2 regions of the Megasphaera sueciensis genome follow, and region 2 is predicted to be linked to the other one. Evidence: riboswitches for the same ligand, from Rfam matches in the RefSeq annotation. Region 2 holds a riboswitch; the other holds the start of a gene.
The links. A riboswitch is a leader RNA that binds a small molecule or an ion and turns the genes downstream of it on or off. The one in region 2 is predicted to bind FMN.
Positions count from the first base shown of each region.

Region 1 (15,114 bases), 560 kb from region 2:
GAAAGTGCAGGGGAAATGTGCAAACTGGTGCTGCGGAATAAGGCGGATATGGTAATCGGTGATCGCTTGTCTTTGACGTACTTTAAAGAAAATAAGCGGCCTTTTCACGGGGTCGGCAATATGTTAGTCCGTAAATGCATCAATATGTTTTGGGGAAAACGCTGTCATATAGAAGATGGCATGACGGGATTCCGTGCGTTTAGCCCTTTGTTTGTAAAAAGTTTTCCCATTCTTTCTCACGGTTTTGAAATTGAGACAGAAATGACGGTACATGCCTTGGATAAGAATTTACGTATTTGCAGTGTGCCTGTCTCTTATCGGGATAGACCGGAAGGCAGTTATAGCAAGCTGAATACTTTTTCCGATGGATGTAAAGTAATGGGAACTATATTTAACTTGTATCGTGATTATAAGCCTCTGAAGTTCTTTGGATATGCAGCTTGTTTGATGTTTTTTATATCTATAATCTTGTTTATTCCTGTGTTTATTGAATACATAGAAACGGGATTAGTACCGCGTATGCCGACATTAGTTGTCAGTGTTGTTCTTATGCTGGCGGCGTTTTTGTCTGTTGTTTGCGGTCTTATTTTGGATACAAACGCAAAAAATAACCGCAAGAACTTTGAAGTCCAGATGAATATTATCCGGATGCTCTTGCGGCAGCAGCGCTGATTCAATTATTTGGCGATATAGCGGTAGAATGGCTTGTCTTTATAGTATGGATTCATGAAGTTTCCATATGTACGGATAACACTGTCTCTGGGTTTATCGCTTAAGGTATCTTCTAACTTCGGTACATTGACATATACAAAATAAGTACCGGCAGTATAACACTTGATACATTGAGACGTTAATTGCAGAAACGGTGTTGTCACAGCAATGAACAGGACGACCATTGTGATGACAAAATGGCGGCTTCTATCGTGCTCCCGGAATAACCGCAGGATTTCCTGCATAAGAAAAACCATAATTATATAAAAACCGGGAATAGAAGCATTCCAGCAAAAATCTAATGAGCGTCCGATTTTGAAAAAAGGAATAATCATCAATGTAAGAATTACAGAACCCAACAATACAGAGTCTTTTGTATGCGAACGGCATAAATCTGCGAAAATAATAAAGTAGAACATATAGTATAAACCTAATATCGTAATTCGTATGATCGTGTAATCGGCTAAGGGGGCTGACCACAAGCTGTTGGTTTGATCCAAAGACGTATTTGCTGTAAAGTAGAGGGAAAAAACAGGTAAAACGGCAACAACGGCAAGAATATTTGCCGGACTGATGAGTTCTTTAAAAAAAGAGTGCGACTGATGCGATTGGAATGCAGAGAGACCTTGTCTGACGATGTCAATCCCTGCCAGCAGGCACAAACCGACAGCTCCGAAAGGAGAGTACGGCAGGAGCAATGCGATAAATAATGCATAGGATGCTGGCTGGCGATATTTTAAAAACAGTACGGTGCATAAGACAATGGGAATCAGCTGGTTATAAATATTGGATAACCCGTCAAACGTGGAGCGGATCATGTACCCCATAGTATACCCGTTTTGCGTAATGGCGGTAAACTGCCAGGCGTGCCAGCCCCAATCAGCGTCTATATAAAAAGGCATAATACCGGTGGCAGATACGATAATCATTCCGATGGTACTTAATCCACTCCAGAATAGAAATATAAGGGTAATGTAGATATAGTATTTTTTTTCTGCCTTTAAGAAATTCCACAAGAGAGAAAGAAAAATCCGCAGGCCTATATATGTCCATAAAAACAGGATAATGTTTGCCAGGAGCGTATGTGATCCAAATACATACGTAATACCGGCCGGAGCAAGCCAATATGTCAGATAATATATCAAGGCGCTTTGCGAATATTCATATAGAACAGGCCAGGATTGCTGTATCAAATCATAATACATGGCGTTCCGCCAGGGAATATCATAGCCGGAACCGCCGATAAACATGCCGTGGCCGGTCAAAAGGAGAAATAGAAATAAGAGGATAGAAGCGATAAGACTTTCTTTTGACCATGAAATAGAAGAATCTGCCGTTTTTTCTTTTGGGATAGAGTGAAGAAATCGATAGGAAGCATATACTAAAAGAATCGCTGCAGGTACTCCATAATACCAGTGAAGCCAAGTCATAAAAAATATAACGATGGAAATAAGCAGGTAGGTAATGGCAGCTGTTGTCATATACGGCCGCAGATTTATCAATAAAAACACCTCTTTTTAGCAAGTCGTTACCTGCATTATATAAATATTTGTTTTTCCATGTCAAATTAAACGGTGCATATTCATATGAGAATTGCATATATGTATTTTTGAGTAACAAGAAAAAAACGACGTAACTGATTTTTCGTTGCGTCGTTTTTTCCGTGGCTGTTAATCAATATTATTCAAAAGATGGCCCATTTTATTTTTCTTTGTTTCCAAGTAGAATTCATCGTGTTCCTGGGCGGCGATTTCAATGGGAACCCGTTCTGTAATTTCAACGCCAAAGCCTTCGAGACCGTATATTTTTTCGGGGTTATTGGTAAGGAGACGCAGTTCTCTGGCACCAATGTCTTGGAGAATTTGTGCGCCGATCCAGTATTCGCGCAGATCTGGTGCAAATCCCAGTTTTTCATTTGCTTCAACGGTATCATAGCCTTGTTCTTGCAGCGCATAGGCTTTCAATTTGTTAATGAGTCCGATGCCCCGTCCTTCCTGACGCATATAGAGGAGGATGCCGCGGCCTTCTCTGTTGATCTGCTTTAATGCGGCAGCTAGCTGCTGGCCGCAGTCGCAGCGCAGCGAACCAAAGACGTCACCGGTCAGGCATTCGGAATGGACACGGCAGAGTAAATTCTTGCCGTCGCCGATATCGCCTTTTACAAGAGCTACATGGTGTTCCCCCGTGAGGTCGTTAATATACCCGTAGATTTTAAAATCGCCGAATTTCGTCGGCATCTGAGCGAGGGCTTCACGGACGACGTGTTTATCATGGCGGCGGCAGTAGTTCTGCAGATCATGAATAGTAACAAATTTCAAGTTGTACTTATCGGCGACTTCCCATAATTGCGGGGTGCGCATCATGGTGCCGTCGGCTGCCATCACTTCACAGCATAGGCCGACTTGTTTAAGACCGGCAAGACGAAGAAAATCGACAGTGGCTTCCGTATGACCATTGCGAGTTAGTACGCCGCCTCTGCGGGCGGTGAGGGGAAACATGTGTCCCGGACGCCGGAAGTCTTCGGCAGATACGTCGTCTTCGACTGTCTTGCGGGCCGTTAAGGCACGTTCGACAGCGGAAATACCGGTCGTTGTTGTTTTGTAGTCAATGGATACCGTAAAAGCGGTACAGTGGTTATCTGTATTTTCACTGACCATTTGCGGTAATCCCAGCTTATGAGCATAATCCATGCTCATCGGCATGCAGATCAAGCCTTTGGCTACGGTGGCCATAAAATTTAAATTTTCCGTGCTGCAATATTGAGCGGCGCAGATTAAGTCCCCTTCATTTTCTCGATCGGGATCATCCGTTACCAAAATAACATGACCGGCTTGCAGCTCTTCGATAGCTTCTTCTACTGTGTTATACTGTCTTTTTGCATTTTTCATTACGAAATACCTCCTATACAATAAAACCCTGACAACTGCGGTGCAGTATCAGGGCTTTGGATTTCACAGGCAATAATGCCGTCAATGCGGCTGCCTAAAAAACGGTATCTTCTTTCATCCAGACTGTACTGTCGGTTTTGGACTTGCACCAAATCAACACGCTGTAACGCGTTCGCGGACTTTACCGCCGATCGGGAATTTCACCCTGCCCTGAAGATATACTATGCAATTATGTTACGCTCTCTATTATAAAGGGTAACTGCAGAAAATGCAATAGGGGGATCTATGTGAAACGATGTGTGCGGCAGCTCTTTCACCGAAGAGACCGGCCGCTTTTATTCTACATCAAAAATTTTGCCGGGATTTAATATAGTATTGGGATCCAGTGCTTTTTTTATGGCTTTCATCCATGCCAGTTCGTTAGGATCTGTGAATTCTTCCATCAGATGCTTGCGTTTATAGCCGATACCGTGCTCACCGGACAGGCGGCCGCCAAGCGCATAAATCGTCTTGTATAATTCCTGCTGCATAGCTTTTATGTTTTTGTCCCAGGTTTCATAGTTGAGATCTTTGTTTTTTATGATGTTCAGATGAACATTTCCGTCACCGGCGTGACTGGCAATACGAGTAATGAGATTGTATTTTTTGGCCAGCAGGAGAATTTCATGCAGCAGCTGCGGTTCTTTATCAACAGGGACAACAACATCTTCTTTGCAGACGATGAGACTTTCGGCACGCACCGCTTCGGCAAATGACTTGCGTGCCCGCCAGATTTTTTCGGAATCAGCGACGAGGACGGAAGAGGAACCGCTTTCCGTGCAGATTTCATCTAAGGCGACCGCTTTATCATCCAAATCATTTTCATTGATGCCTTCGACTTGAATAATAAGGTAATTGCCATTTTCACTGCCTTGCAGTTTTTCGTTTAAATAGCGTTCTATGGATTGGATGGTAATGTTGTCCATGAATTCCACGCACGTTGGCATAATACCGGCTTTGATGATTTTGTTGACGACCCCGATCGCGGCGTCCACCGTATGGAATATGGCGAGCAGATCGAGGGTAAATTGCGGCTTGGGCAGCAGTTTTACCGTAGCTTTAGTGATGATGCCCAGTGTGCCTTCGGAGCCGATGACCAGTTGATCCAGGCAGTATCCGGTAGATTGTTTCTGCAGCCGGGCCCCGAGAGTCATGATCTTTCCCGTAGGAGAGACGATTTCGATGGCATACACTTGATGTCGGGTCGTACCGTATTTGACGGCGCGGTTGCCGCCGGCATTGGTCGCGATATTGCCGCCGATAAAACAGGAATCCCCGCTGCAGGGATCACCGGCATAAAATAACCCCTTTGCTTCTGCGGCTGCCTGCAGATCAGCGGTGCGGACGCCGGGTTCAACGACAGCATATAAGGCATCTTCGTTGATTTCCAGAATTTTATTCATTTTTGCCAGGGAAAGGACTAAGCCGCCGTAGATAGGAACGGCTCCACAAGCAAGACCGGTACCCGCCCCTCTGGGTACGACCGGAAAGTGGTGCTCGTTTGCCAGTTTGACCAAATCAGCTGCTTGTTGAGCCGATTCGACATATGCCACGACCTCGGGCATGTGGTGATATGCCGGGTCTGTCACTTCGTCATGGGAATATGGCTGAATTGTATTAGTATCGGTAATAACGTTTTTTTCTCCGACAATAGATTTGATGTTGCCGAGTGTTTCCTGGCTGATTTTTTTATATTTCATGAAGCAATGCCCCCCTTAAGTATCGTTTCTATTATTATAAGAAAGGTTTATCCATTTTAAAAGGGGAAATTTCAAAATAATAACAAGAATATGAGGGGCAAAACATGACAAGAGATAAAAAAAGCTTTAATTTAAAGCATTTTCAAGGTATACTATATAATAAAGACATGGTAGGAAGGGGCTGAAAACGATCGTGAGACCGGAAGCACAGCAGAGGGCAGTCAGAAGACCGAGACGGCGACGCAAAAAAAAGTCTTCCCTGAGTCTGTATAAGCTTGTTGTTATTGTGATTCTCATTTTCGGCGGCCTGTTCATTAGTCTTAAAATGTATCAATTGTGGAAAATCCATCAGGACATGGAAATTACAGTACAGCAGGAGGAACGATTGATAGAGGAACATCAAAAACTGCAGCAGGAAAAGCAAAATTTAGATGATCCTGATGAGATAAGCAAACGGGCAAGGGAGCAATTTGGTCTTGTAAAACCGGGTGAAATTCCTTATAAGCGATAACATTTTATAAATTACGGATTGAAATTTTCCGTTTTTATGATTATAATGTGGATAAATGCTTTTATTTATATTAAGAGGAGGATAATTAATTAGCATGACAATCGAAGTAGGTAGTGTACTGGAAGGTACCGTTACAGGAATTACAAAATTTGGGGCTTTTGTTGAGCTTCCTGACAAGAAGGTCGGCTTGGTCCATATTTCGGAAGTAGCCAATGAATATGTAAAGGACGTACATGATTTCCTGAAGGTACAGGATAAGGTTAACGTCAAAGTGTTATCGATTGACGATAAAGGTAAAATCGGGTTGTCCATTAAACAGACACAACCTGCTCCAGAAAAAAAAGAATTCAAACCTAAAAACGACTTCCGGTCGAAAAGTGAATTTAGACCGAAAAATGATTTCCGCCGAAACGCGGGCTTTGACAGCCATCGTCCGCCGGTACATTTGTCCTTTGAAGACCGTCTAAGCAAATTTCTCAAGGATAGCGATGAAAGATTGACGGATCTGAAACGGAACACAGAATCAAAACGCGGCGGTCGTGGTGCCAGACATGCTGATTAATATCGTATTCTGGGAATCAAAATGAATGCAGAGAGTATTCCTACGGGAGTACTCTTTTTGTGTTGGAGATAGAAAAAGACCGGGTACGGTCCAGTCCGGAGGTGTTTTATGCAGCAATATACACAGGCCGTCATCGATATCGGGTCCCACTCGCTGCGGTTGATGAAAGGCTTTTGTGACGCAGCGGGAAGGTGGCATTTCAGCCCTAAGGAATTAGCGACGACACAACTGGGAAGAGAAATAGATAAGACCGGAGCATTATCTCCGCAAGGGGTACAAGCATCACTGGCGGCCATGAGCCGCTGGCAGGAAACGTTGCCGGATATACCCGTTTTGGCCGTTGCCACCAGTGCTGTCCGGGAAGCGGCAGATGGGGCTGCCTTTATGGAGACCATAGGTAGACAGTTCCATTGGAAGCATCGTATTATTTCCGGGAAAGAAGAAGCCGCTTTGAGTTTCAGCGGAGCGGTTTCTATCACGGATCAGGGAAGATATGACGGAGTGCTGGATATCGGCGGCGGCAGTTCGGAGACGGCGCTGGGCAGGAACCATGCCGTAGTATGGTCGCACAGCTATCCGCTGGGAGCTGTGCGGCTTTCTTCGCCGGATGGCCGTTTCCGCACCGGCGAAGCGGAACAGATATATAAGCGGTGCGAAGCGGCCTTTCTTCCCCTGCCTTACACACCGGAAGTATGGATCGGCGTAGGCGGGACCCTTACGTCGCTGGCGGCCATGGAACTCTCGCTGGAACCATATGACCCGCAGCAGGTCGATGGCTATATCGTGACAGCGGATGCACTGCGCTGCCGCATAGCACAGCTTTCAGATATGACAGCCGAGGAACGAAGGCATATACCCGGATTGCAGCCTAAGCGGGCCGATGTCATTCTGGCCGGACTGCTTATAGCCGATGCCTTCATGCGTCATTATGATGTCTCGGCAATTCAAATCAGTGAACATGACTTGTTGGAAGGCGTATTTTATGCCCTATGAAATCCGGCTTATTTGCTGCAGAAGATAGGAAATGAAGACCATCCGGTACAGAACGGCTCTTTTCAGGTGTTTCCGGATTATGTATAATTGTATTAGGTTCGCTAAGCTGAATACTATATAAATAAGGCGGAAAAATAGGCAGGGATCAGGTATGCTGGAGATAGTAGAAGCATTTTGCTTAAAACATAATTTATTTGCACCCGGAGATACGCTTGTCGTCGCGTGTTCAGGCGGACCGGATTCACTGGCGCTGCTGGATGTGCTGGCTCGGCTGAAGGATGCGTATGCTTTGAAATTGGTCGTTTGCTATGTTCATCACGGCATACGCAAGGCCGCAGACCGTGAAGTTGGGTTTGTCCGCCGCGCAGCGCAGGACAGGGACTGTTTATTTGTCACTGCGCGGGTCGATGTTCCGGCTTTGGCAGCGGCACGGCACGAATCGGAAGAAACGACGGGCAGGATAGAACGATATCGTATTCTGCGCCGGACGGCGGCGGAGCATCATGCGGCAGGGATTGCCGTGGCACACCACCAGAACGATCAGGCCGAAACGGTACTGCAGCATTTGCTGCGCGGCAGCGGACTGACCGGGTTAACCGGGATGCGGCCCAAGAGCGGAGATATTATTCGCCCGTTTCTGGCGGTTACGCGAAACGATATCGAAACGTATATTGCCGGTCGAGGACTGGTTCCCTGCGATGACGAAACAAATCATTGGGATATATATATGCGAAATCGCATACGGCGGCGGCTTTTGCCCGAACTGATGCAGTATAACCCGAATATCGTCAGTGATTTGAACCGCCTGGCAGATATTGCGCAGGGCGAAGACGCATATATGGAAAAGGAAACAGAGACGGCATATGCCGCATGGGTGTGTCAGGATACTCCGGGGTGCCATATTGCTAAAAAAAAGCTGACATCCTTGCCGGTGGCCTTGCAGCGGCGTCTAGTACGAAAAATGTTTCAGCAGATTTCCGGACAAGCCGGCAATATTCCGTTCCATTATACGGAACAGCTGCGGATGATGGCTTCTCAGTATACGGGACGGCAGTTCCGGTGCCGGACGATATGGGCCTATACGACGTATGACAATTTGCATATGATTCCGGCAGGTACTGCGATTCCGGTGATTCCCGATGTCCGGCGCCAAGATGATACCATTGTACCGCTGGACGGACCGGGAACCTATCGATTAGGGCCGTATACTGTTACCGTTACGCTTTCACGGAAACGGCCGCAGGAGAAGGATTTGCGGGTATGTGTGCTTGATTATAATAGACATTCTGCTTTTTATGTATTGCGTTATCGTCGTCCCGGTGATAAAATTCGACTTGGACCACATAACGGCAAAACGTTGAAAAAGTATTTTATTGATAAAAAGATACCTCTGTCGCAGCGGGACAGTATCCCGCTGATAGCACATAATGAGAATATTTTTTGGATATTCGGACAGGCAGCGGCATTTGAAGCTTCGGTACAAACGGAGACAACATTCTATATGATAGGCACTATTACAGGAGGAGATTTGCATGCATAGCGATTTACAAAAAATTCTTTTTACGGAAGAACAAATCAAACAGCGGGTACGAGAAATGGGAGCGCAGATTACCAAGGATTATGCGAATGAAGAAATCGTACTGGTCGGTGTCCTGAAAGGTGCCGTTACTTTTTTTACGGATTTGGCGAGAATCATTGATCGTCCCGTGGCCTTTGATTTTATCAGCTGTTCGAGTTATGGATCGGGTGCGACTTCTTCCGGCCAGGTGGCAATAAAAAAAGATCTCGATAAATCAGTGGAAGGCAAAAACGTATTGCTTGTCGAAGATATTATAGACACCGGCATCACGCTCAGCTGGCTGCTGCCGCTTCTGAGAGCCCGCAAAGCGAAATCCGTCAAGCTTGCGACGCTGCTGAGCAAGCCATCGCGGCGTAAGGTGGATGTACCTGTTGACTATAATGGGTTTGAAATTCCCGATGCCTTTGTAGTAGGGTATGGACTGGATTATGACGGACGGTACCGTAATCTTCCGTACATCGGAGTTTTGAAACCTGAAATATATTCTAAATAAAAATCATTGTTGGTTTCATTGAATTGTGGTATGATACAATTGTATCGGTATGACTAACCAATAACAGTTCTAGATTGGAATGAAAGGAGCAGTATTTTGAGTAAATTTGTACGCAATGTAAGTCTTTACTTGCTTATTATTATTGTTGCCGTGTCCCTTATAGATGCCTTTACGACCAATAAAACCGATAAATCGGAAATTACGTATACGAATTTCCTGAATCAGGTCCAGCAGAAGAAGGTAGACACCGTCCAGATTACCAACGACCATGCTATTTCCGGTAAACTGAAAGATGGGACGGCTTTTACCTCGTATGCTCCCACGGATGTGGCGCTTATGCCAGCACTGCGTGATGCAGAAGTCAACGTTATTGCCAAACCGCCGGAACAGCCTTCTTGGTGGATGAGCATGTTGAGCTCTGTATTGCCTATCCTGATTCTCATTGGCGTATGGTTCTTTATCATGCAGCAGACGCAAGGCGGCGGCGGCAGGGTGATGAACTTTGGTAAAAGCCATGCGAAAATGCATGGAGAAGGTAAAATCAAAGTGTCCTTCAAGGATGTGGCCGGTGAGGATGAAGCAAAGGAAGAATTAGCAGAAATTGTAGAGTTTTTACGCAACCCCAGTAAGTACAACAGTATTGGTGCCAAAATCCCTAAAGGAGTTCTCCTTTTCGGACCTCCGGGGACCGGTAAAACCTTATTGGCCAGAGCCGTTGCCGGTGAAGCCGGCGTACCGTTTTTCAGTATCAGCGGTTCTGATTTTGTGGAAATGTTTGTCGGTGTCGGTGCTTCCCGTGTGCGTGACCTTTTCACACAGGCAAAGAAAAACGCACCTTGCATCGTCTTTATTGATGAAATTGATGCCGTAGGCCGTCAGCGTGGTGCCGGTCTCGGCGGCGGCCATGATGAACGGGAACAGACCTTGAATCAGCTCCTGGTGGAAATGGATGGGTTTGGCGCGAATGAAGGTATTATTACCATTGCCGCTACCAACCGCCCGGATATCTTGGACCCGGCGCTGCTGCGTCCTGGTCGTTTTGATCGCCAGATCACCGTAGACCGTCCGGATTTACGCGGACGCATTGCGATTCTGGAAGTCCATGCCAAAGGAAAACCCTTGGCGAAAGATGTTGATTTAAAGACGATTGCTAAGAAGACACCGGGATTCACGGGTGCCGATTTGGGCAATCTTCTGAACGAAGCAGCACTGCTGGCTGCCCGTGCCAATAAAAAGATTATCGGCATGCCTGAATTGGAGGAAGCCAGTGAAAAAGTATGCTTTGGTCCGGAACGCCGCAGTCATGTGATCAGCGAAAAAGAAAAACGTCTGACAGCGGTCCATGAATCGGGTCATGCCATTGTAGCGCAATTGCTGCCGGAAGCAGATCCGGTGCATAAAGTCACGATTATTCCGCGTGGCCGTGCCGGTGGGTATACGATGATGCTTCCGGAAGAAGACCGCTCCTATGAAACGAAATCGTATATGCTGGCACAGATCCGTGTCGCTTTAGGAGGACGAGCTGCGGAACAAATCATTTTTGATGAAATCAGCAGCGGGGCTTCCGGTGATCTGCAGAGTGTTACCAATATCGTACGGCAGATGATCATGCGTCTCGGTATGAGTTCCAAGCTGGGCCCGATGGTATTCGGGGAGCAGCAGGAACAGGTCTTCCTGGGCAAGAGCCTGGGGCATGAGCGGAATTACGGCGATGGCGTAGCCGAACTTATCGACAAGGAAATGCACGATATGGTATCGGAAGCATATGCAGATACGCTTAAGCTTCTCCATGCCAATATAGACGCCTTGAAATGTATGGCCGATGCGCTGATGCAGGTAGAAACCATTGACCACAGCCAAGTGGAAAATATTATTAAATATGGTTCTTTGAAGGCTCCTGAAGAACAGGCTCCGGCTAAAACGGAAGAATCCGCAGTACCGCCGGCAGAAGAACCGAAAGCACCGGAACAGCCGGTCAAAAAAGAAACAGAAGACGATCATATTGGCATCAGCCCGTGGGGCAATGTCATTTCGGATAACAAAGAGTAACATGTAAGAAACAGTATGCAGCAGAGTAAAGACGGCGCACTTTTTTGCGTCGTCTTTTGCGTAAAAATGCCGTAAAGCGGGATACTGGGAGTAATTGACACATGAGTCATATATGCTACAATGAAATTGTCAACATCATTTATTTTTGAAAATGAGGTGAAACTGTGAGAAAAGATATCTTGGAATATTTACTTACTCATAAAGGTGAATACGTATCCGGACAAAAAATTTCTGAAGAACTGGGAATTTCCCGTACGGCCGTGTGGAAGCACATACGCGTTTTAAAAACGCGGGGATATGTCATTGAATCATATACCAAACGGGGCTATTGTCTGCTGGAAGCCCCGGAGCTCTTATTATCGGAGTTAGTCAGTGAAGGACTAGAGACAAAAATTTTCGGCAGAAAAATTCACTATTTGGAAAAAGTAGACTCTACCAATAATGTGGCTAAAAAATTAGCGGAAGAAGGCGCAGAGGAAGGAACAATCGTTTTGGCGGAAGAACAATCCGGCGGCCGCGGCCGGCTGGAACGGAGCTTTTTGTCGCCCTTTGCACAGGGAGTGTGGTTTTCCCTGATTCTTCGTCCCACTTTTCTTCCTATGGAAGTCTCCAAAATGACACTGCTGGCGGCGGTTGCTCTGACCAAGGCACTGCATAAAATGGGATTAGTGGAATGCGGCATTAAATGGCCGAATGATATTCTTGTCAAAAATCGTAAAGTGGTCGGTATCCTGACAGAACTGAATGCGTCTATGGAACATATTAACTATCTGATCATGGGAATCGGCATCAATACCTCGCTGACTAAAAAAGCACTGCCTAAGGACCTTCGAAAAACGGTTACGAGTTTTACCATTGAAAATATCCCCGTCCATCGCCAGACTCTCTTGCAGGAGGTATTGCTGCAGTTGGAACGGTATTATGAAATTGCGGAAACGGAAGGATTTAAACCTATTCTTGCGGAATGGAAAGTGTTATCCATGATGATGGGCAAGGACGTGGAAGTAATCGAACCGGGGCGGTCTTTTAAGGGCAAAGCGGTAGATCTCGATGCCAACGGCAATCTTATTGTCGAAACAGAGACAGGGCGGGAAACAGTACTTGCCGGAGATGTACGGGTACGTGCCGTATCATAATGTATTGTTAACTATTTACAGATAATAAAAATTGACAATTGATTCTTTTTTTGCTACCATAAGAAGCGGACATCATACTAGTTTGATAGGGGAGGGACGTATATGCCTATTCAAAAAATGATTGGTGCCGCTTTTTTTGCGGCTATTATTGCTGTTTTATCTCAATTTGCGATTCCTATCGGAGCGGTTCCGCACACCCTGCAGGTGATGGCGGTGACTTTGGCCGGTGTTGTTTTAGGACCGCGCTATGGGGCATTGAGTGTCCTTGTATGGTTGTTATTGGGCGCCTTTGGCCTGCCTGTATTTGCTATGGGCGGATCCGGATTGGGCTCGTTGTTTGGTCCGCTGTGCGGATTTTTTCTTGGTTTCCTCTTGGAAGCTTGGATTTGCGGGTATTGCTATATTCCCGGACAAGCCAAAAGGAAAGAACAACTGCGGGCATTTGCGTTTGGCGTTCTTTCTATCCTGCTGGTGTATATAGTGGGCGTACTGGGGTTTACGGCGTATTTTCATTGGATGCTGCATAAGCCGATGACGTTGTATCAGGCCATATTGGTCTGTGCCGCTCCCTTTGCCCCGTTTGATTTGATTAAGATGGTCATCGGCGTGACTGCCGGATCTAAAATTACCCAGGCTTTGGAAAAAACAGGATTGGGGTTTCGGAATATGGTGAAAAAAGCATAGCATATATTTTGTTTATACCTTCAAAAAGTTCTGTATTTTTCATACAAACAATGGTATTATATAGGGCGTAAGCTAGAAATTGAAAATGTATGGGAGATAAAAGCTATGCTACTTGTAATTGATGTAGGAAATACCAATATTGTTTTAGGTGTGTTCGACGGAAGAGATTTACTTGATCATTGGCGCATTTCCACGGATCGTCTGCGGACAACAGATGAATACGGTGTATTGATCCGCAACCTTTTTAATTTTAACGAGGTCAATGCCGATCAAATCGACGCTATTATTATTTCTTCCGTGGTGCCGCCTGTTATGCCTACACTGGAACGCATGTGTCAGCGTTATTTCGGGGTTATGCCGCTGGTAATCGGACCGGGCGTTAAGACTGGTATGGATATTAAATATGATAATCCCCGTGAAGTAGGAGCCGATCGTATTGTAAATGCCGTAGGCGCCTATGCCAAATACGGCGGACCACTCATTATTATTGACTTTGGAACGGCTACGACCTTTTGTGCCGTATCAGCCGGCGGTGATTATCTGGGCGGGGCGATCGCTCCCGGTATCGGTATATCGACAGAAGCGTTGGTACAGCGGACAGCCAAACTTCCACGCATCGAAGTTGTTACGGCGGAACGCGTTATCTGCCGCAATACCGTGCAGAGCATGCAGGCCGGCGTCTTCTTCGGTTTTGTCGGCCAGGTAGAAGGCATCGTCGGAGAGATGAAAAAGGAATTGGGCGGCAAGGCTAAGGTCGTAGCGACCGGCGGATTGTCCGTCATTATTGCCCCGGCTGCCAAATCGATTGATGTAGTAGAACCTATGTTAACGTTGGAAGGACTCCGGATTATCTATGATCGGAACAATTAAACCTCTTTCTATCGGCAGTGTTACCCTGGAAATGCCGGTAATCCTGGCACCCATGGCCGGCGTCTGTGATCTGCCGTATCGTGTGATTGCACGGCGGTATGGCGCGGCTATGGTGTGTGCAGAAATGGTTAGTGATAAAGGGCTGTTATATCATAATAAGCATACACAAGAGATGCTCCGCATAGATCCGCGCGAGCATCCTCTTTCTATGCAGATATTCGGATCCGATCCGTCGACTATGGCTAATGCGGCGCAGGAGGTAGAAAAAGCAGGAGCAGATATTGTGGATATCAATATGGGCTGTCCTGTGAATAAAGTCGTAAAAAATCAAGAAGGCTCGGCCCTTATGAAAGATCTGCCGCGGGCAGAAGCTATTATTGCCGCCGTCGTATCGGCAGTTTCACTGCCGGTAACCGTAAAGATGCGTACCGGCTGGGATGCAGAACATAATACGGCAGTCGAACTTGCCAAACGGGCTGAACAAGCCGGTGCGGCTGCAGTCACCGTTCACGGACGGACCCGGGAACAATTTTACATGGGAAAAGCCGATTGGACAAAAATAAAAGATGTTGTTCAGGCTGTAAACATCCCTGTCATTGGCAACGGGGATATTACCGACGGGCCTTCGGCGTTGCGAATGTTGGAAGAAACGGGTTGTCAGGGAATTATGGTCGGCCGCGGCGCACAAGGAAACCCTTGGATTTTTCCGCAGATCATCACCTATCTGAAAACGGGAAGAATCCTGCCGCCGCCGACAGCTGCGGCACGCTATGAACAATTACTGGAACATTTTGAAAGCCTTCTGGAGTATAAAGGGGAATACATTGCGCTTCGGGAAATGCGAGCTCATGCCTCTTGGTATACGAAGGGACTGCACGGATCGGCTGCTCTGCGCGAAC
Region 1 is NZ_CP116939.1:1,246,956-1,262,069, reverse strand. It holds gene NXG62_RS06015 (glycosyltransferase family 2 protein) at 1-672, shown strand, start outside; gene NXG62_RS06010 (hypothetical protein) at 678-2,213, opposite strand; gene NXG62_RS06005 (bifunctional 3,4-dihydroxy-2-butanone-4-phosphate synthase/GTP cyclohydrolase II) at 2,382-3,599, opposite strand; FMN riboswitch at 3,702-3,821, opposite strand; gene NXG62_RS06000 (FAD-binding oxidoreductase) at 3,935-5,338, opposite strand; gene NXG62_RS05995 (FtsB family cell division protein) at 5,532-5,849, shown strand; gene NXG62_RS05990 (S1 domain-containing RNA-binding protein) at 5,944-6,411, shown strand; gene NXG62_RS05985 (Ppx/GppA family phosphatase) at 6,520-7,404, shown strand; gene tilS (tRNA lysidine(34) synthetase TilS) at 7,556-8,944, shown strand; gene hpt (hypoxanthine phosphoribosyltransferase) at 8,937-9,476, shown strand; gene ftsH (ATP-dependent zinc metalloprotease FtsH) at 9,573-11,525, shown strand; gene NXG62_RS05965 (biotin--[acetyl-CoA-carboxylase] ligase) at 11,690-12,661, shown strand; gene NXG62_RS05960 (biotin transporter BioY) at 12,764-13,345, shown strand; gene NXG62_RS05955 (type III pantothenate kinase) at 13,451-14,215, shown strand; gene dusB (tRNA dihydrouridine synthase DusB) at 14,199-15,114, shown strand, end outside.
Region 1: another riboswitch for FMN. It lies ahead of NXG62_RS06005 (bifunctional 3,4-dihydroxy-2-butanone-4-phosphate synthase/GTP cyclohydrolase II); the one in region 2 lies ahead of ribD (bifunctional diaminohydroxyphosphoribosylaminopyrimidine deaminase/5-amino-6-(5-phosphoribosylamino)uracil reductase RibD).

Region 2 (15,114 bases):
AGCTTCACAAATATTTCAATATATTTATAAACAAGGAATTACGAACTGGGATGATATGGTTCTCTTGCCTAAAAAAGACAGAGAATTACTTCAGGAAAAGGCTCCTATATATTTCCCTGAAGTAATGGATAGATTGGAATCCAGTGATGGGAGAACAGTGAAGTTATTGCTGCGTATGGCCGATGGCAATACGGTTGAATCTGTAATGATGAAGCATGATTACGGAAATTCTATATGTGTTTCCACACAGGTGGGGTGTTCTGTAAAATGTGTATTTTGTGCATCGGCAAAAAATGGATTTATACGGAATTTAACTGCCGGAGAAATGATAGTTCAACTTTTAGCATTTAAAAAACAGGTAGATTCGGAGCTGCATTCATTGGTTCTTATGGGAACAGGAGAACCTTTATTGAATTATGAAAATGTTCTCCGGTTTTTGCACATGATTCATGAAAAGGAAACATTTTATATGGGATATCGAAATATTACTCTATCAACGGCAGGTATTGTACCGCGTATGTATGACTTGGCTGAGGAAGGAATTCCTATTACATTAGCCGTCTCATTGCATGCACCTACAACAGACATACGAAAAGAACTGATGCCCATAACAAACACCTATCCGCTGGAAGATGTATTAACGGCTGCCGATACTTATTTTCTTAAAACAGGACGTAAGGTTACGTATGAATACATTCTTATAAAAAATGTAAATTGCAGTATTTCGTGTGCTGAAATACTGACACGTATCATGAAAGGGAAAAATATCCTTATCAATATCATTCCCCTCAACGATAATTATGATGTTGGATTACGCAAACCGAGCCAGATGGAAACAAATCGTTTCTTTTCTTATTTACAAAAGCAGGGATTAAATGTTACACTACGGAAAGAGATGGGAAGTCAAATACAAGCCGCCTGTGGTCAATTGCGCATAAAGCGCGAAAATATTTGACATATGCAGATGAATATGATTGAATTGTGTATGTAAAGCAGTACCGCGAAAGGACGTGGGGATTTGGGCATATACGGTGAATCCAAAATTGGATTGGTGCGAAAAGTAAATGAAGATTCGTTTTATATCAGCCAAGAGCAGGATGTTTTTGTTGTTGCCGATGGTATGGGTGGATATGTCGGCGGAGAAATTGCCAGCAGCACGGCTGTAGAAGCTATTGCTTACTATTTTCAAAATTATACGCATGTCTCACCAGTTCAGTTGGAAAAAGCTGTTCAATATGCAAATTCCTGTATATTAAGCAAGGCTATGATAGAACCTTCCTTAAAGGGAATGGGAACTACTGTATCTTTGCTTACAATAGCAGACCATAAAGCAAACTGGGCTCACGTAGGGGACAGCCGTATTTATGTTTTGCGGAATAATCAGCTGACTCAAATCACTGTTGATCATTCAATCGTAGAAGTTTTATTGGATGAAGGAAAAATAACCAAAGAAGAAGCAGAACATCATCCCAAAAAGAATATTTTGACCCGAGCCGTTGGAGTAGATCGTGATCTTAAAGTTGACACGGGTTCTTTTGATATTTTTCCTGGTGATCGAATATTGCTATGTACGGATGGATTAAATTCATTTGTTAATAAGGATGACTTACAAAAAGCATTGCAAGAGTATTCCCGCAAGGAACGGGATATTATAAATGATTTATTTGAACGCGTTTATGTAAATGGCGCGAATGATAATGTAACGGCTATTTTGGTTACTATTTGATATAATTTTCAGAACATATACATGGTGGAGAATCCAAAATGATTGGTCATATATTAGATAATCGATATAAAATATTGGAAAAAGTCGGTTCTGGCGGTATGGCGTGTGTTTATAAAGCACAAGATATTTTATTGGATCGGATAGTCGCAGTCAAAATCCTTCATGAAAAACTTGGGAATGATCATGATTTTCTGGTTCGTTTTCGTCAGGAGGCACAGGCAGCTGCCAAATTATCGCATCCTAATATAGTAAATATATATGATGTCGGATATGATGAAAATGTTCATTATATAGTGATGGAATACATTCGCGGAGAGACTCTTAAGGAATTTATTGAAAAACACGGACATCTTCCTATCAATAATGCCATACAAATCACGTTTGATATTGGTGAGGCTCTGGAACATGCACATAGTAACGGTATTATTCATTGTGATATAAAGCCGCATAATATATTAGTTACCGAATCAGGCCATATTAAAGTTGCTGATTTTGGGATTGCCAGAGCTGTTAATTCTACTACAGCTAACGCCAAAGATGGTTCTATTCTCGGCTCAGTTCATTATTTTTCACCGGAACAGGCCAGCGGCGGAAAAATTGATGAGCGTACAGATATTTATTCCTTAGGTGTCGTCATGTATGAAATGATGACAGGTGTCGTACCTTTTCATGGGGATACAGCAATTACCGTTGCACTTCAACATGTCCAAGATGAAATACCGCTTCCCAGTAAATATAATCGCCGTATTCCGCAATTGGTAGAGCGGTGTATCCTAAAGGCAATGGCCAAAAATCCAGATGACCGTTTTCAATCTGTAAGTGAAATGATGGCGGAAATGCGTTTGGCTCAGGGATTTGTCAATCCTAACAAAGGGGCCTTGCCTATTATTAAAAACAATTTTAACACACAGAAGATTCAGCCTGTAAAAGTAAAAGAACCGAATAAATCCAACGTGTTTACCCGTATTATGGATAACATTAGTAACCATTCTAAAAAGTCCATTATTATGGCCATGCTTGGGGTTTTTGTCATCGCTTTTTTATGGGCATTTTTTTCTTTTGGTAATTTCTGGAGCACGGAGGAAATAACCGTTCCTGATGTAACCGGAAAACAGGTGGAAATTGCTAAACAAATATTGACGAAGGAAAATTTAAACGTCTCTATTAAGGAAATTGATAATTCTGATGTTCCTATTGGACAGGTCATCACACAAACCCCAACAGGGGGGAGCGTTGTAAAGGCCAAACGAACCATTTATCTTACTGTCAGTAAGGGACATGATGGTTCCGAGGTACTTATTCCTGATTTACGGGGATTAACCTTAGATGAAGCAAAGTTGAAATTAAAAGACATAGGATTATCCATTGGACATGTTACTCACTCCAGCAGCAGCAAATATAAAGAAGGAACGATTATGAGCCAGAGTCCCTCTTCGCCTAAAAAAGTCCCTAAGGATACGTCAATTGATGTTGTTGTGTGTGAAAATTCTGAAACAAAAGATCAGCAGTCATCTGCTCCTAATGTTATCGGTATGCCTTTGGATGCTGCAGTGAAAGCGTTGGAAAGTGCAGGATATTCTGCTGGTACAATTGCTAATATTGACAATAGTAAAGATACTAGTCAAGCACAAGTTACCATGCAGTCAGCAGATGGCAGTAATCCGAATGTAATCAATTTGAACGTAGAATATAGCAAAACTACGACAGATGATAAGAATAATAATCAAGAGGCTCCCGGAACTACTCATACAGGAACCGTTAATATCAGTGTACCTGCTGGAGCCTCCAGCCAGCATGTACAAATTATTGTAAGCGATGATAATGGCTCACATGTTGTTTATGATCGTAATCAATCAGGGGGGGACAGTATCACTAAAAATGTCAGTGGTACAGGTAAAACACGAGTACGTGTTTATATAAACAATTCTTTGGTTCAAGACAAATACATCTAGGAGGATCATGGTCAAAGGAAAGGTAATCAAAAACTATAACGGCTATTATTATATCGACTTGGACTTGCCGGAATCTTTGATAGAATGCCGGCGCCGTGGTAAGTTGAAACAGAAAATACTTGTTGGTGATGAAGTGGAAATAACCGTACTGGACAATCATACCGGTGTTATCGAACAATTACTGCCGCGGCGCAACGAAATTCGTCGTCCGGGACTTGCAAATATTGATCAGATGGTTGTTATTATGGCGGCGCAATCACCGGCTCCTAACCGCTTTTTAGTGGATAAAATGCTGATGACCTGTGAGTATGCAGGCATTCACCCGCATTTATGTTTGAATAAATGCGATTTAGATAGAACTACGGCTGAGGCATATCGAGATTTTTACGAATCATGTGATTACAAAACATTGATCGTATCTGCGCAAACGGGTGAAGGAATGGATGAAATATTATCACTTTTACCACAGAAAATGACAGCATTTGCCGGCCCTTCCGGAGTGGGAAAATCCAGCCTTTTATCTCGTATTTTAGGACGAAACGATCTAACTATCGGATGTGTGAGCAGTAAAATACAACGCGGCAGGCATACAACAAGACATTCAGAAATAATGAAGCTTAATTATAAAACTTATGTAGTGGATACACCTGGTTTTAGCGCATTGGAATTTGAACATTTAGATCCTAAGGAATTATTTTGTCTTTTTCCGGATATGATTCCTTATTTTGGAAACTGCCGCTTTTCCTCCTGCCTGCATCGCACAGAACCCGATTGCTCGGTTAAACGTGCTGTGGCTGAAGGAAAAATAAAAATGGAACGATATGAAACATATTGTAAAATTTTAACAACTATATTGGAAAGGAAGCGATAATACGTATGATTAAGATTGGACCTTCTCTTTTGTCCGCAGACTTTTCAAAACTATCTGAAGAAATAAAGGATATAGAACAGAGTGGTGCAGACTTTTTGCATTTAGACTTGATGGATGGGCATTTTGTTCCTAATTTAACGTTTGGAATCCCTGTTATTGAAACAATACGCAAATGTTCAGACCTGCCTTTTGATGCTCATTTAATGGTAGAACATCCGGAAAATTATATTGAAGGCTTAGCAAAAGCAGGGATTACCTATGTTACTGTACATCAGGAGGCATGCACCCATTTAGACCGCGTACTGCATCAGATTAAAGAAGCTGGCATGAAGTGCGGGGTGGCTCTGAATCCAGCTACGCCGGTGTCTTCTTTAAAGAATATAGCATCATTTCTCGATATGATAGTAATCATGAGTGTAAATCCAGGTTTTGGCGGACAGAAATTCATTTCTTACACAACCGATAAAATCAAAGAGTCTTGCCGTATACTGGATAATGCAGAAAATACACATGCCGTTGTTGAAGTGGATGGCGGTATAAATCCGAAAACGGCAAAATTAGCAGTTGAAGCTGGGGCGATGTTTCTGGTTGCCGGCAGTGCAGTTTTTGGTGCCGACGACCGAAAAACAGCAATAGCTGCGCTGCGTTGAAGCGCGTATATGGCTGATTTATGTATAAATATTGCATTTGGTTTCTTTTTATGATACCATAATAAAGGAATTACAAGAGAATATAGATATAGTCTTTGAGGCAAGGTGCGAAAGTGTTACTTTCAATTCCTGACCGGCGGTAAAAGTCCGCTAACCTCGTCATGAGGTTGAATCGATGCAATTTCGATACCGACAGTACAGTCTGGATGGGAAAAGACAGCAGATATCTTTTTTTGTTGCGCTGAAAAGGCTATTGGTGTTTTTACCGATAGCCTTTTGCTATTTATAAATGGAAAGGAATGAATCTATTGGAACCCATAGAATATATGCAAAAAGCTCTTTCTCTGGCAAAACTGGCAGCCGGATATACATCACCCAACCCGGCCGTTGGTTGTGTTATCGTTAACAACGGGCATATAGTCGGCACGGGATACCATCATAAAGCAGGGACTCCTCACGCCGAAGTGTGGGCTTTGAAAGAAGCAGGAGAAGAAGCCAAGGGAAGTACCGTATATGTTACACTTGAACCATGTGCACACTATGGACGTACCCCGCCGTGCGCTAAAACATTAGTAGAAAAAGGCGTAGCCAAAGTTGTAATTGCTATGTTGGATCCTAATCCGCTGGTAGCCGGCAAGGGAGCGGCTATCCTGCGTACTGCGGGAATACAAGTGGAAGTCGGCCTTTTATCTAAAGAAGCAGTTAAGCTTAATGAAGCATTTATCAAGTGGATGCTTGTAGAAAAACCATTTATTGCAGCTAAATTAGCGGAAAGCCTGGATGGGAAAATTGCTACACGTACGGGAAATTCTCAATGGATTACAAATCATTGGGCACGCAGCTACGGACATTATCTCCGTTCTGTGCATGACGGCATTTTGGTTGGTATTGGGACGATTTTAGCCGATAATCCTATGCTGACATGCCGTATTGATCGGGAAGCGCAGGAAACGCCTCACCAACCTACCCGAATTATTCTTGATTCCCATGGACGTATACCCTTGCAATCTCGCGTCGTTACTGACCGGACGACTTCAACAATTGTTGTAACGACAGAAGTTTGTTTGCCTGCAAAACGTATTTCTTTGGAGAACGCAGGAGTTACTGTACTTGAAGTACCCATGAATAAAGAAAGACAAGTTGATTTATCGGCAGCGATGGACAGTTTGGGTGAAAACGGAATACATAGCATCCTGATCGAAGGAGGCGCCGCTGTACAAGGAAGTTTTTTTGATGCCCATCTAATTGATAAAATTTATGCATTTATTGGAAATAAGGTGTTAGGGGGGATGCAGTCTCTGCCGGCTGTAGCCGGTATCGGTGTTGCTTCTCTTGATCAATGCATACCTTTGGTGTTCGAATCGGTACAGGTAAAAGAAAATAATATACTGATTGAAGCTTATAATGCAGAAAGGAAGGGGACCTATGTTCACTGGCATCATTGAGGAAATCGGAACTATCGGCTCTTTGGATCGCAGAGCCGACTCCATTCGTTTAACCATCCAAGCCAAAAAAGTGCTTGAAGATACGCGAATAGGGGACAGTATAGCAGTCAATGGAGTTTGTTTAACCGTTACTATGCTGACCAACAACGGATTTACGGCAGACGTTATGCATGAAACTATGATGCGCTCGTCTTTGCGGGACAGCAAGAGCGGTTCACAAGTGAATTTAGAACGTGCACTCCAAGTTGGCAGCCGGTTGGGCGGGCATATTGTGAGCGGTCATATCGATGGAATAGGCCATATTAACCGTATTACTGTTGATGGGATTGCTCGTATTATTGCTGTTGCGATTCCTGAAGATATGGCACCTTTTATTGTTGAGAAAGGTTCCATTGCCATAGACGGTATCAGTTTAACTGTAGCATCTGTTCATTCAGAATACTTTACCGTTTCTGTTATTCCCCATACGATGGAAAACACAATATTACTTACGAAACGTGTGGGGGCTGTTGTTAACCTGGAAACAGATATGATTGGTAAATACGTTTATAACTTTACTGCAGATTATACATCTTCGAGCGCAAAAAAATTAACACTGCAGCATTTATTGGAAAATGGTTTTTGATTTATTTATTAGAGGAGAGTGCTATAATGGAAATGTTAAAAGAAGGAAATTTATTAGGTTCTGGTTTAAAATTTGGTATTGTTGCTGCTCGTTTCAACGAATTTATAACAAGCAAGCTTTTAGGCGGTGCGTATGATGCACTGTCCCGCCATGGCGTAGATAAAGAAAATGTTACAACCGCATGGGTACCCGGAGCTTTTGAAATTCCACTGATTGCACAGAAAATGGCAGAATCGAAAAAATTTGATGCAGTTATTTGTCTTGGTGCTGTTATTCGCGGAGCTACCAGTCATTATGATTTGGTTTGCGGAGAAGCTGCCAAAGGAATTGCTCAAGTTTCATTGAAAACAGGTGTTCCGGTTATGTTTGGCATCCTTACAACCGAAAATATTGAACAAGCTGTCGAACGTGCGGGCACTAAAGCTGGAAATAAAGGCTTTGACGTGGCTGTCAGTGCTATTGAAATGGTCAATCTTATAAAAGAATTAAAAAAATAATGTTTGTTGGATGAACAGGGACTGGGAAAATTTCCGGTCCCTGTTCCCATATAATAAATAAAGTAATAAATAAAATTTAAAGTTTTAAAGTTGCGAAATTAGAATCATTTCTTATTACTGTTGCAATAATTGTATAGGATGAAGCATTGTATAGAATGTTTCATTATTTCATAATCCCTGAAGGAAGCGTAACTGTACACTAAACAACGATTAATATGCAAAATGAGATATCTGTTTGTCCCTCTCTCGTAATAGCCTATTATAAACAAAATAAGTAAAAGTTATTAAGAAAAACAAAAACGCTCTTGATTACTAATGACGTTTTGCCTATAATGAAATTAAATTATTAGTTTATGTAATACGTATGATAATAAACACGGCATGGCTTACATCCCTTTACATCGGGCGGCGCAATGTAACGCTATGCCGATGGTGTATTATGTAGTAAATAATTTATTTTTATAAGGCAGGTGATAGGCTTAGGGTCAAGATATAGTGTAGCGTGTTTTTTATAACAAAAATAAGTATTTGGAAATGATAAGAGACATACACGCTTTACCCTATATGGCCGAAATGAAATAACTAAAAGGTGGAGTTTTTTGTTTTAAGTTCGTATGAAAGGGTGTGTTTAAGGATGATGGTTATTTTAGCATTATTGCCAATTTTATGGCTGGTTATAGGCCTGGCAATTTTGAAAGTTCCTGCATGGAAGGCTTGTACGATTGCCGTAATTATTTCGTTTATTGTCGCTATTGCAGCGTATGGACAAGGTACTATTGTTATGGGATCTGCTGCATTGGAAGGTGTGGCACTGGCAATTTGGCCTATCCTATTAGTTATTACAGCGGCTATTTTTACGTATAATTTGGTATTATATACGAAGGCTATGGATATCATCAAGCAAATGCTTACTAGTGTAAGTAATGACCGCCGTATCATTGCTTTACTGCTTGCTTGGGGATTCGGTGCATTTATGGAAGGAATGGCTGGATTTGGTACCGCTGTTGCGATTCCTGCCAGCATGATGTTTGCTTTGGGATTTGATCCGATTAAATCTATACTGGCCTGCCTTATTGCCAATACAGTGCCAACACCATTCGGATCTATCGCTATTCCTACTACTACGATGGCTTCTCTTACTGGATTGGATTTATCCCAGTTAGGAATTTATACGGCAATGATGAATGCTGTTTTAGATATTACGTGTCCGTTCTTGGTAGTGATGGTTATTGCCGGGGGTCCAAAAGCTTTAAAAGGCGTTTTTGGGGTCACTTTAATTTCTGGACTGGCACTTCTTATTCCGGAATATTTGATTTGTATTGCTATCGGACCTGAATTAGCTGTTATTGCTCCATCTATTATCATTATGGGTGCCATTGTTATTTGTGCTAAAATATTTAAAAATGACAATCCTGAATATGCAATGGATACCAAAGTCGAACCTGTTGACTTCAATACAGGGGTTAAAGCTGCCATGCCATTTATTTTGATTTTTGTATTTTTACTTATTACATCTAAATTGGTTCCATTTATCAATACTCCGCTGGCAGCTATTCAAACAGCTGTCCCAATTTATATCGGAGCAGGGGCTAAACCGTATACGTTTGTTTGGATTGCAACTCCTGGCATCATGATTTTCTTGGCTGCATTTATTGGTGGCAAAGTACAAGGTGCATCATGGAGTGAATTGTTTAACGTATTTGGCTCAACGCTGAAAGGACTTCGCTTTACCTATATTACGATCATAGCTGTTGTTGTAACCGCAAAACTGATGACATACAGTGGTATGACGGCGGATATTGCAAAAGCCCTTGTATATGCTACAGGTACGGGATATCCTGCTTTTGCACCTGTTGTGGGTGCTCTTGGTGCATTTATTACTGGCTCTGCGACAAACACAAATGTTCTCTTTGGGCCATTGCAAACGGCTGCTGCTGCGGGCATTCCAGGGTCTAGTCCTGCTTGGCTTGCTGCTGCAAACTCTGCCGGTGCAGGTATCGGCAAGATGCTTTCTCCTCAAAGTATTGCCTTATCTATCGGTGCTGTTGGCACGGTTGTTCAAGGTAAAGAAAGTGTTATTATGAAGGGAATTTTTGGATATTTTGTTCTGTATCTGGTGATTGCAGGTGCATGGTGCTTTTTTGGTCAAGCGTTTCTTTAATTCGTCTATATAAAGAATAGTATAAAAAATGAACTCGATATACCATCGAGTTCATTTTTGCTTTTATTGTTCCTGTTCTTCCTCTTTATATGATTCCACATCAGGAATATCTTTTGTGTTGAAACCGATAATACGTCGTGGAGCAGAAATATCATCATTTCGAGGAACTGCAACCAACAGCAGATTGAGTTGTGATAAGTGCTGTACCAGTTCAACTTTAGAATTATCTGAAAGTTCTCCATAAAAAACAATCATATTAGGGTCCCAGTACCCAACGTCTTGTATACTGAACGTGATATTTCCTGAAGATACTAACCGACCGCCAGCTTGCATAGTATCAGGAAGATCTGATTCAAAATGGTTAATCAAGGAGACGATTCGTTTATACATATCTGATGCTAAATAAGGCGTTTCAGGATCGTTTTCTTCATAACTTTCCGAATCGGATGGAGGTATTATAGTGATATCCTTTGTTTTATTGTTCTTTTTTGCCATGCATATCACATCCTAAATAATTTATTTTAATCATTCATACTATATATTCACCAAATTAGTACGCTTTTCCTGCCGGCATATATAAATTGCGTCCGTTTTGATGTATAATATGTAATATCAGTACTGAAGAAGGGACGATTTATTTATTATGTTATATACGGATAAGATTATACATTACACAACAGAAGAACGTATTCGTGTTTCTATTGCGTTAACAAAGAATATTGCTGAAACCGCTCGTAAGCGCCATGGATTATCCCCCGTAGCCGCTGCGGCGTTAGGAAGAACTATGACAGGTGCGTTGCTCTTAGCGGGTGATTATAAAAATCATGAAGGCGTTTCGATTTGTATTAAAGGAGATGGACCTTTAGGAGCTATTTATGCGGATGCTTTTGATACCAATAAAGTTCGTGGTTATGTTGATAATCCAATTGTCGATATTCCTTTGAAAGAAAATGGCAAGCTGGATGTAGGAAAGGCTGTGGGGCAAGGAAAGGTTATGGTAACTCGCTTCACACCCGAAAAAACAACGTATACCAGTCAATCAAATCTCGTTACAGGAGAAATTGCCGAAGATTTAGCTTACTATTTATATACTTCCGAACAAGTCCCTTCAACAATCAGTTTGGGCGTATTAGTAGAGAGAGATTATTCTATTGCTGCTTCTGGAGGTTTTTTAGTCCAAGCGCTGCCAGGTGCTGCTGATGAAAATCTGGCGCAGGTCGAAGCAAATATATCAGGTATAGGCGCTATTACAACGTATTTATCAAATCATATATGCGGTGAAGGATTGATTGAGTGTATTTTGCATGGATTGCATTATAAGGAACTGTACAGACAAAATCTGCATTGGCAATGTACTTGTTCACAGCAGCGGATTGAAAATGTCCTTCTATCTTTAAGCGATGCAGATAAGCAGGAATTATTAAAGGACCCGCAGGTGGAGATGACATGCCACTATTGTGGGAAAAAATATGTGATCAGTCAAAAGGAATTGCAACATTTATATCATTGCTAAAAAAGGAGATGACTGCTATGGGACGTATTGCTATTATTGGCGGTACCGGTGTATGTGATGCTACGATGCTGAATCAGGTGAAAGAAGATACCATGGATAATTTCTATGGCACAATTAAATATATGAAGGGGACTTATAAAGGAAAAGATATTGTTTTTTTGCCGCGGCACGGGAAAAATCACCAAATTCCACCGCATCTTATTAATTACCGGGCCAATATCCTTGGATTAAAACAACTAGGAGTAACAACGATTATTGCTACGACAGCAGTAGGATCGCTGAACCAATCGTATAAACCGGATGATTTTGTACTTCAAGATCAGTTTCTTGATTTTACAAAAATGCGTCATACTACTTTTTTTGATGGTGGTAAGAATGGAGTTGTCCATGTAGATATGACAAGTCCATATTGTCCGCATTTACGGCAGACTATTGTTGAAGCTGGGGCGGAGCTGGGGTATACCGTACATCCCCAAGGAACCTATGTATGTACAGAAGGTCCTCGTTTTGAAACACCAGCTGAAATTAAAATGTTTGAAAAATTAGGGGGAGATCTTGTCGGTATGACAAATGTTCCTGAAGTTTGCTTAGCGCGGGAAGCTGAAATGTGTTATTCTACCATTTCTATGATTACCAATTTTGCCGCCGGAATTTCACCGACTCCATTGACGCATTCCGAAGTAGTGGAATGTATGGCAAAAAATTCGGAACGATTGAAAAAATTGATTTTAAAATCAATTGAAATGTATGTAGATGATGAATCTTGTGAATGCCGCCATACGTTAAAAGATTATGGAGGATTTACGATATAATTATGGATACAATGCGTTGGAAGAATGGCCGCTTGATTCTTTTGGATCAAACAAAACTGCCGGCTAAAGTGATGTATATTACCTGTACCCATTGGAACGAAGTACGGGATGCTATTCGGATCCTTGCTGTACGAGGAGCTCCGGCAATTGGAGTCGCTGCTGCCTATGGCATGGTGTTGGCTGCGTATGAAGTCTTAAAAAACAATCCTACCATCACGACGTCTGAGTATATTGCCGAGTTGCAGCATATCAGCAAAAAAATGGATGCAGCAAGACCGACAGCTGTTAATTTGCATTGGGCACTGACTCAAGTAATGACGACTGCTAACCATATGACAGCCGCAGCTGCTTGGGAAATAACTAAGATTCTCGAAAAACAAGCCATAGCCATGCAGCATGAAGATGTAGCCATTAATACAGCACTATCCACTTATGGGGCCGACGAATTATTGAAATATACGAATAAACCACTTACTATTTTAACTCATTGTAATGCCGGCGCATTGGCAACGGCAGGTGTAGGAACTGCATTAGGCGTGATTCGGGCATTACATAAAAAAAATCGAATTCGCATGGTATATGCAGATGAAACACGTCCTTTACTGCAGGGAGCTCGACTTACAGCAACAGAATTAATGAGTGATGGAATTCCCGTAACACTCATTACCGATAACATGGCTGCTTGGGTTATGAAAACAAAAGGTGTGGATGCTGTCATTGTCGGAGCGGATCGCATTACAGGCAATGGAGATACGGCAAACAAAATAGGAACATACGGTGTTTCCTTATTGGCAAGAGCACATCACATTCCGTTTTATGTGGCTGCACCTGTTTCTACTTTTGATTTAACCCTGCAGACAGGAGCGGAAATTCCTATTGAAGAAAGAAATCCTGATGAAGTTCGATGTATTGGAGAGGTAGCAATTTCCTTAAAAAATGCATCGGTTTTTAATCCTGCGTTTGATGTGACACCCCATGAAAATATTAAAGCTATATTTACAGAGTTTGGTGTACTTCAAAACCCCGATTCATATACTATATTCAAATTTTTTAAACAGAAAGAGGTCTTGTAATGATGGAATCAATGATTCGTGATTTTTCACTTGCTTCTAAAGGGCACGAAAAGATTAGCTGGGTAGATCATTATATGCCCACGTTAAATGCAATCGGCAGTATATTAAAGGAAAAACAAACCTTTAAAGGAAAAACGATTGCAGTAAGCGTTCATTTGGAAGCTAAAACCGCATATCTGGCTAAAGTTTTACATCGTGCGGGAGCACATGTTGTTGTTACCGGCAGCAATCCGTTATCGACGCAGGATGACGTAGCGGCAGCACTGGTAGATGATGGATTAACGGTATACTCATGGTATAATGCAACGAATGATGAATATTTCACATTTCTAAATAAGGCATTGGATCATCATCCAGATATTATTATTGATGATGGGGGGGATCTTGTCCATTTATTGCATACGACACGAGCGGATGCACGGGAAAATATAATGGGCGGCACCGAAGAAACCACAACAGGAGTAAACAGACTGCGCGGATTGGATAAAAGGGGAGCTTTACAATTTCCTATGATTGCAGCCAACGATTCCTATTGTAAATATCTTTTTGATAACAGATATGGCACTGGACAGTCTACATGGGACGGGATTATGCGGACGACCAATCTTACGGTTGTCGGTAAACGCGTGGTTATTGCCGGATATGGCTGGTGTGGACGAGGCTGTGCCATGCGGGCCAAAGGTCTGGGAGCACATGTTATTGTAACAGAGGTCAATCCTATCAAGGCAATTGAAGCCGTATTCGATGGTTTTGAAGTGATGACGATGGAAGAAGCTGCAAAAATAGGTGACATCTTTGTAACCTTGACCGGATGTGAAAATGTTATCCGCGGTGAACATATGAAGAATATGAAAGATGGCACTGTTATGGCTAATGCCGGACATTTTGACGTTGAAATTAATAAAAAAGAGTTAGAACAGATGGCTGTCGCTCATTTTGAAGCGCGACACAATATTGAAGGATACAAGCTGCCGAATGGGCATATTATTAATTTAATTGCGGAAGGTAGACTGGTTAATTTGGCAGCAGGAGACGGCCATCCGGCTGAAATTATGGATTTATCTTTTGCTGTACAAGCTATGGCAGCAAAATATCTGATGGAACACTATCAGGAATTAGAAAACCATGTATATGTACTGCCTCATACCATTGATACGGAAATTGCTAATATAAAATTATCATCTATGGGCTATCAGATAGATAGTCTTACGGATAAACAACGTGCGTATCTTAATCTGGATTAAGGAGACGGTTACAAATCTATGAAAACATTAATAAAGAATGTAGGCATTTATAAAGACCATGTCATAACAGAACATCAAAATATTGCCATTGAAGACACACGAATCAGTGGATTCCCTGATATTATACATGCTGATGAATATGATACGATAATAGAAGGGAAGGGGATGCTGGCAACTCCGGGATTTGTTAATACGCACAATCATATTGCCATGACTGTATTTCGCAGTTATGCCGATGATATGCAGTTAATGGATTGGCTGGAAAAGAAAATTTGGCCCGCAGAAGATAAACTGGACAGCGATATTGTGTATGCACAGACTATGTTAGGCATTGCCGAAATGATTCGCTGTGGAACAACAAGTTTTGCAGATATGTATTTTTTTATGAATGATGTAGCTAAAGCAGTATCTGAAACAGGTATTCGAGCTTCTTTATGTCGCGGAATGACTGGATGTACTCCCAGTGGGATGCAAGCTTTAAAAGAAAGTAAAACGTTTTACCAAGATTGGAATGGTAAAGCTGACGGACGTATTACTGTTATGCT
Region 2 is NZ_CP116939.1:689,686-704,799, reverse strand. It holds gene rlmN (23S rRNA (adenine(2503)-C(2))-methyltransferase RlmN) at 1-955, shown strand, start outside; gene NXG62_RS03370 (Stp1/IreP family PP2C-type Ser/Thr phosphatase) at 1,019-1,726, shown strand; gene pknB (Stk1 family PASTA domain-containing Ser/Thr kinase) at 1,765-3,678, shown strand; gene rsgA (ribosome small subunit-dependent GTPase A) at 3,686-4,549, shown strand; gene rpe (ribulose-phosphate 3-epimerase) at 4,555-5,199, shown strand; FMN riboswitch at 5,287-5,421, shown strand; gene ribD (bifunctional diaminohydroxyphosphoribosylaminopyrimidine deaminase/5-amino-6-(5-phosphoribosylamino)uracil reductase RibD) at 5,508-6,644, shown strand; gene NXG62_RS03345 (riboflavin synthase) at 6,625-7,269, shown strand; gene ribH (6,7-dimethyl-8-ribityllumazine synthase) at 7,296-7,766, shown strand; gene NXG62_RS03335 (L-lactate permease) at 8,404-9,927, shown strand; gene NXG62_RS03330 (DUF6173 family protein) at 9,991-10,422, opposite strand; gene hslO (Hsp33 family molecular chaperone HslO) at 10,571-11,440, shown strand; gene mtnP (S-methyl-5'-thioadenosine phosphorylase) at 11,458-12,252, shown strand; gene mtnA (S-methyl-5-thioribose-1-phosphate isomerase) at 12,255-13,325, shown strand; gene NXG62_RS03310 (adenosylhomocysteinase) at 13,328-14,569, shown strand; gene NXG62_RS03305 (amidohydrolase) at 14,588-15,114, shown strand, end outside.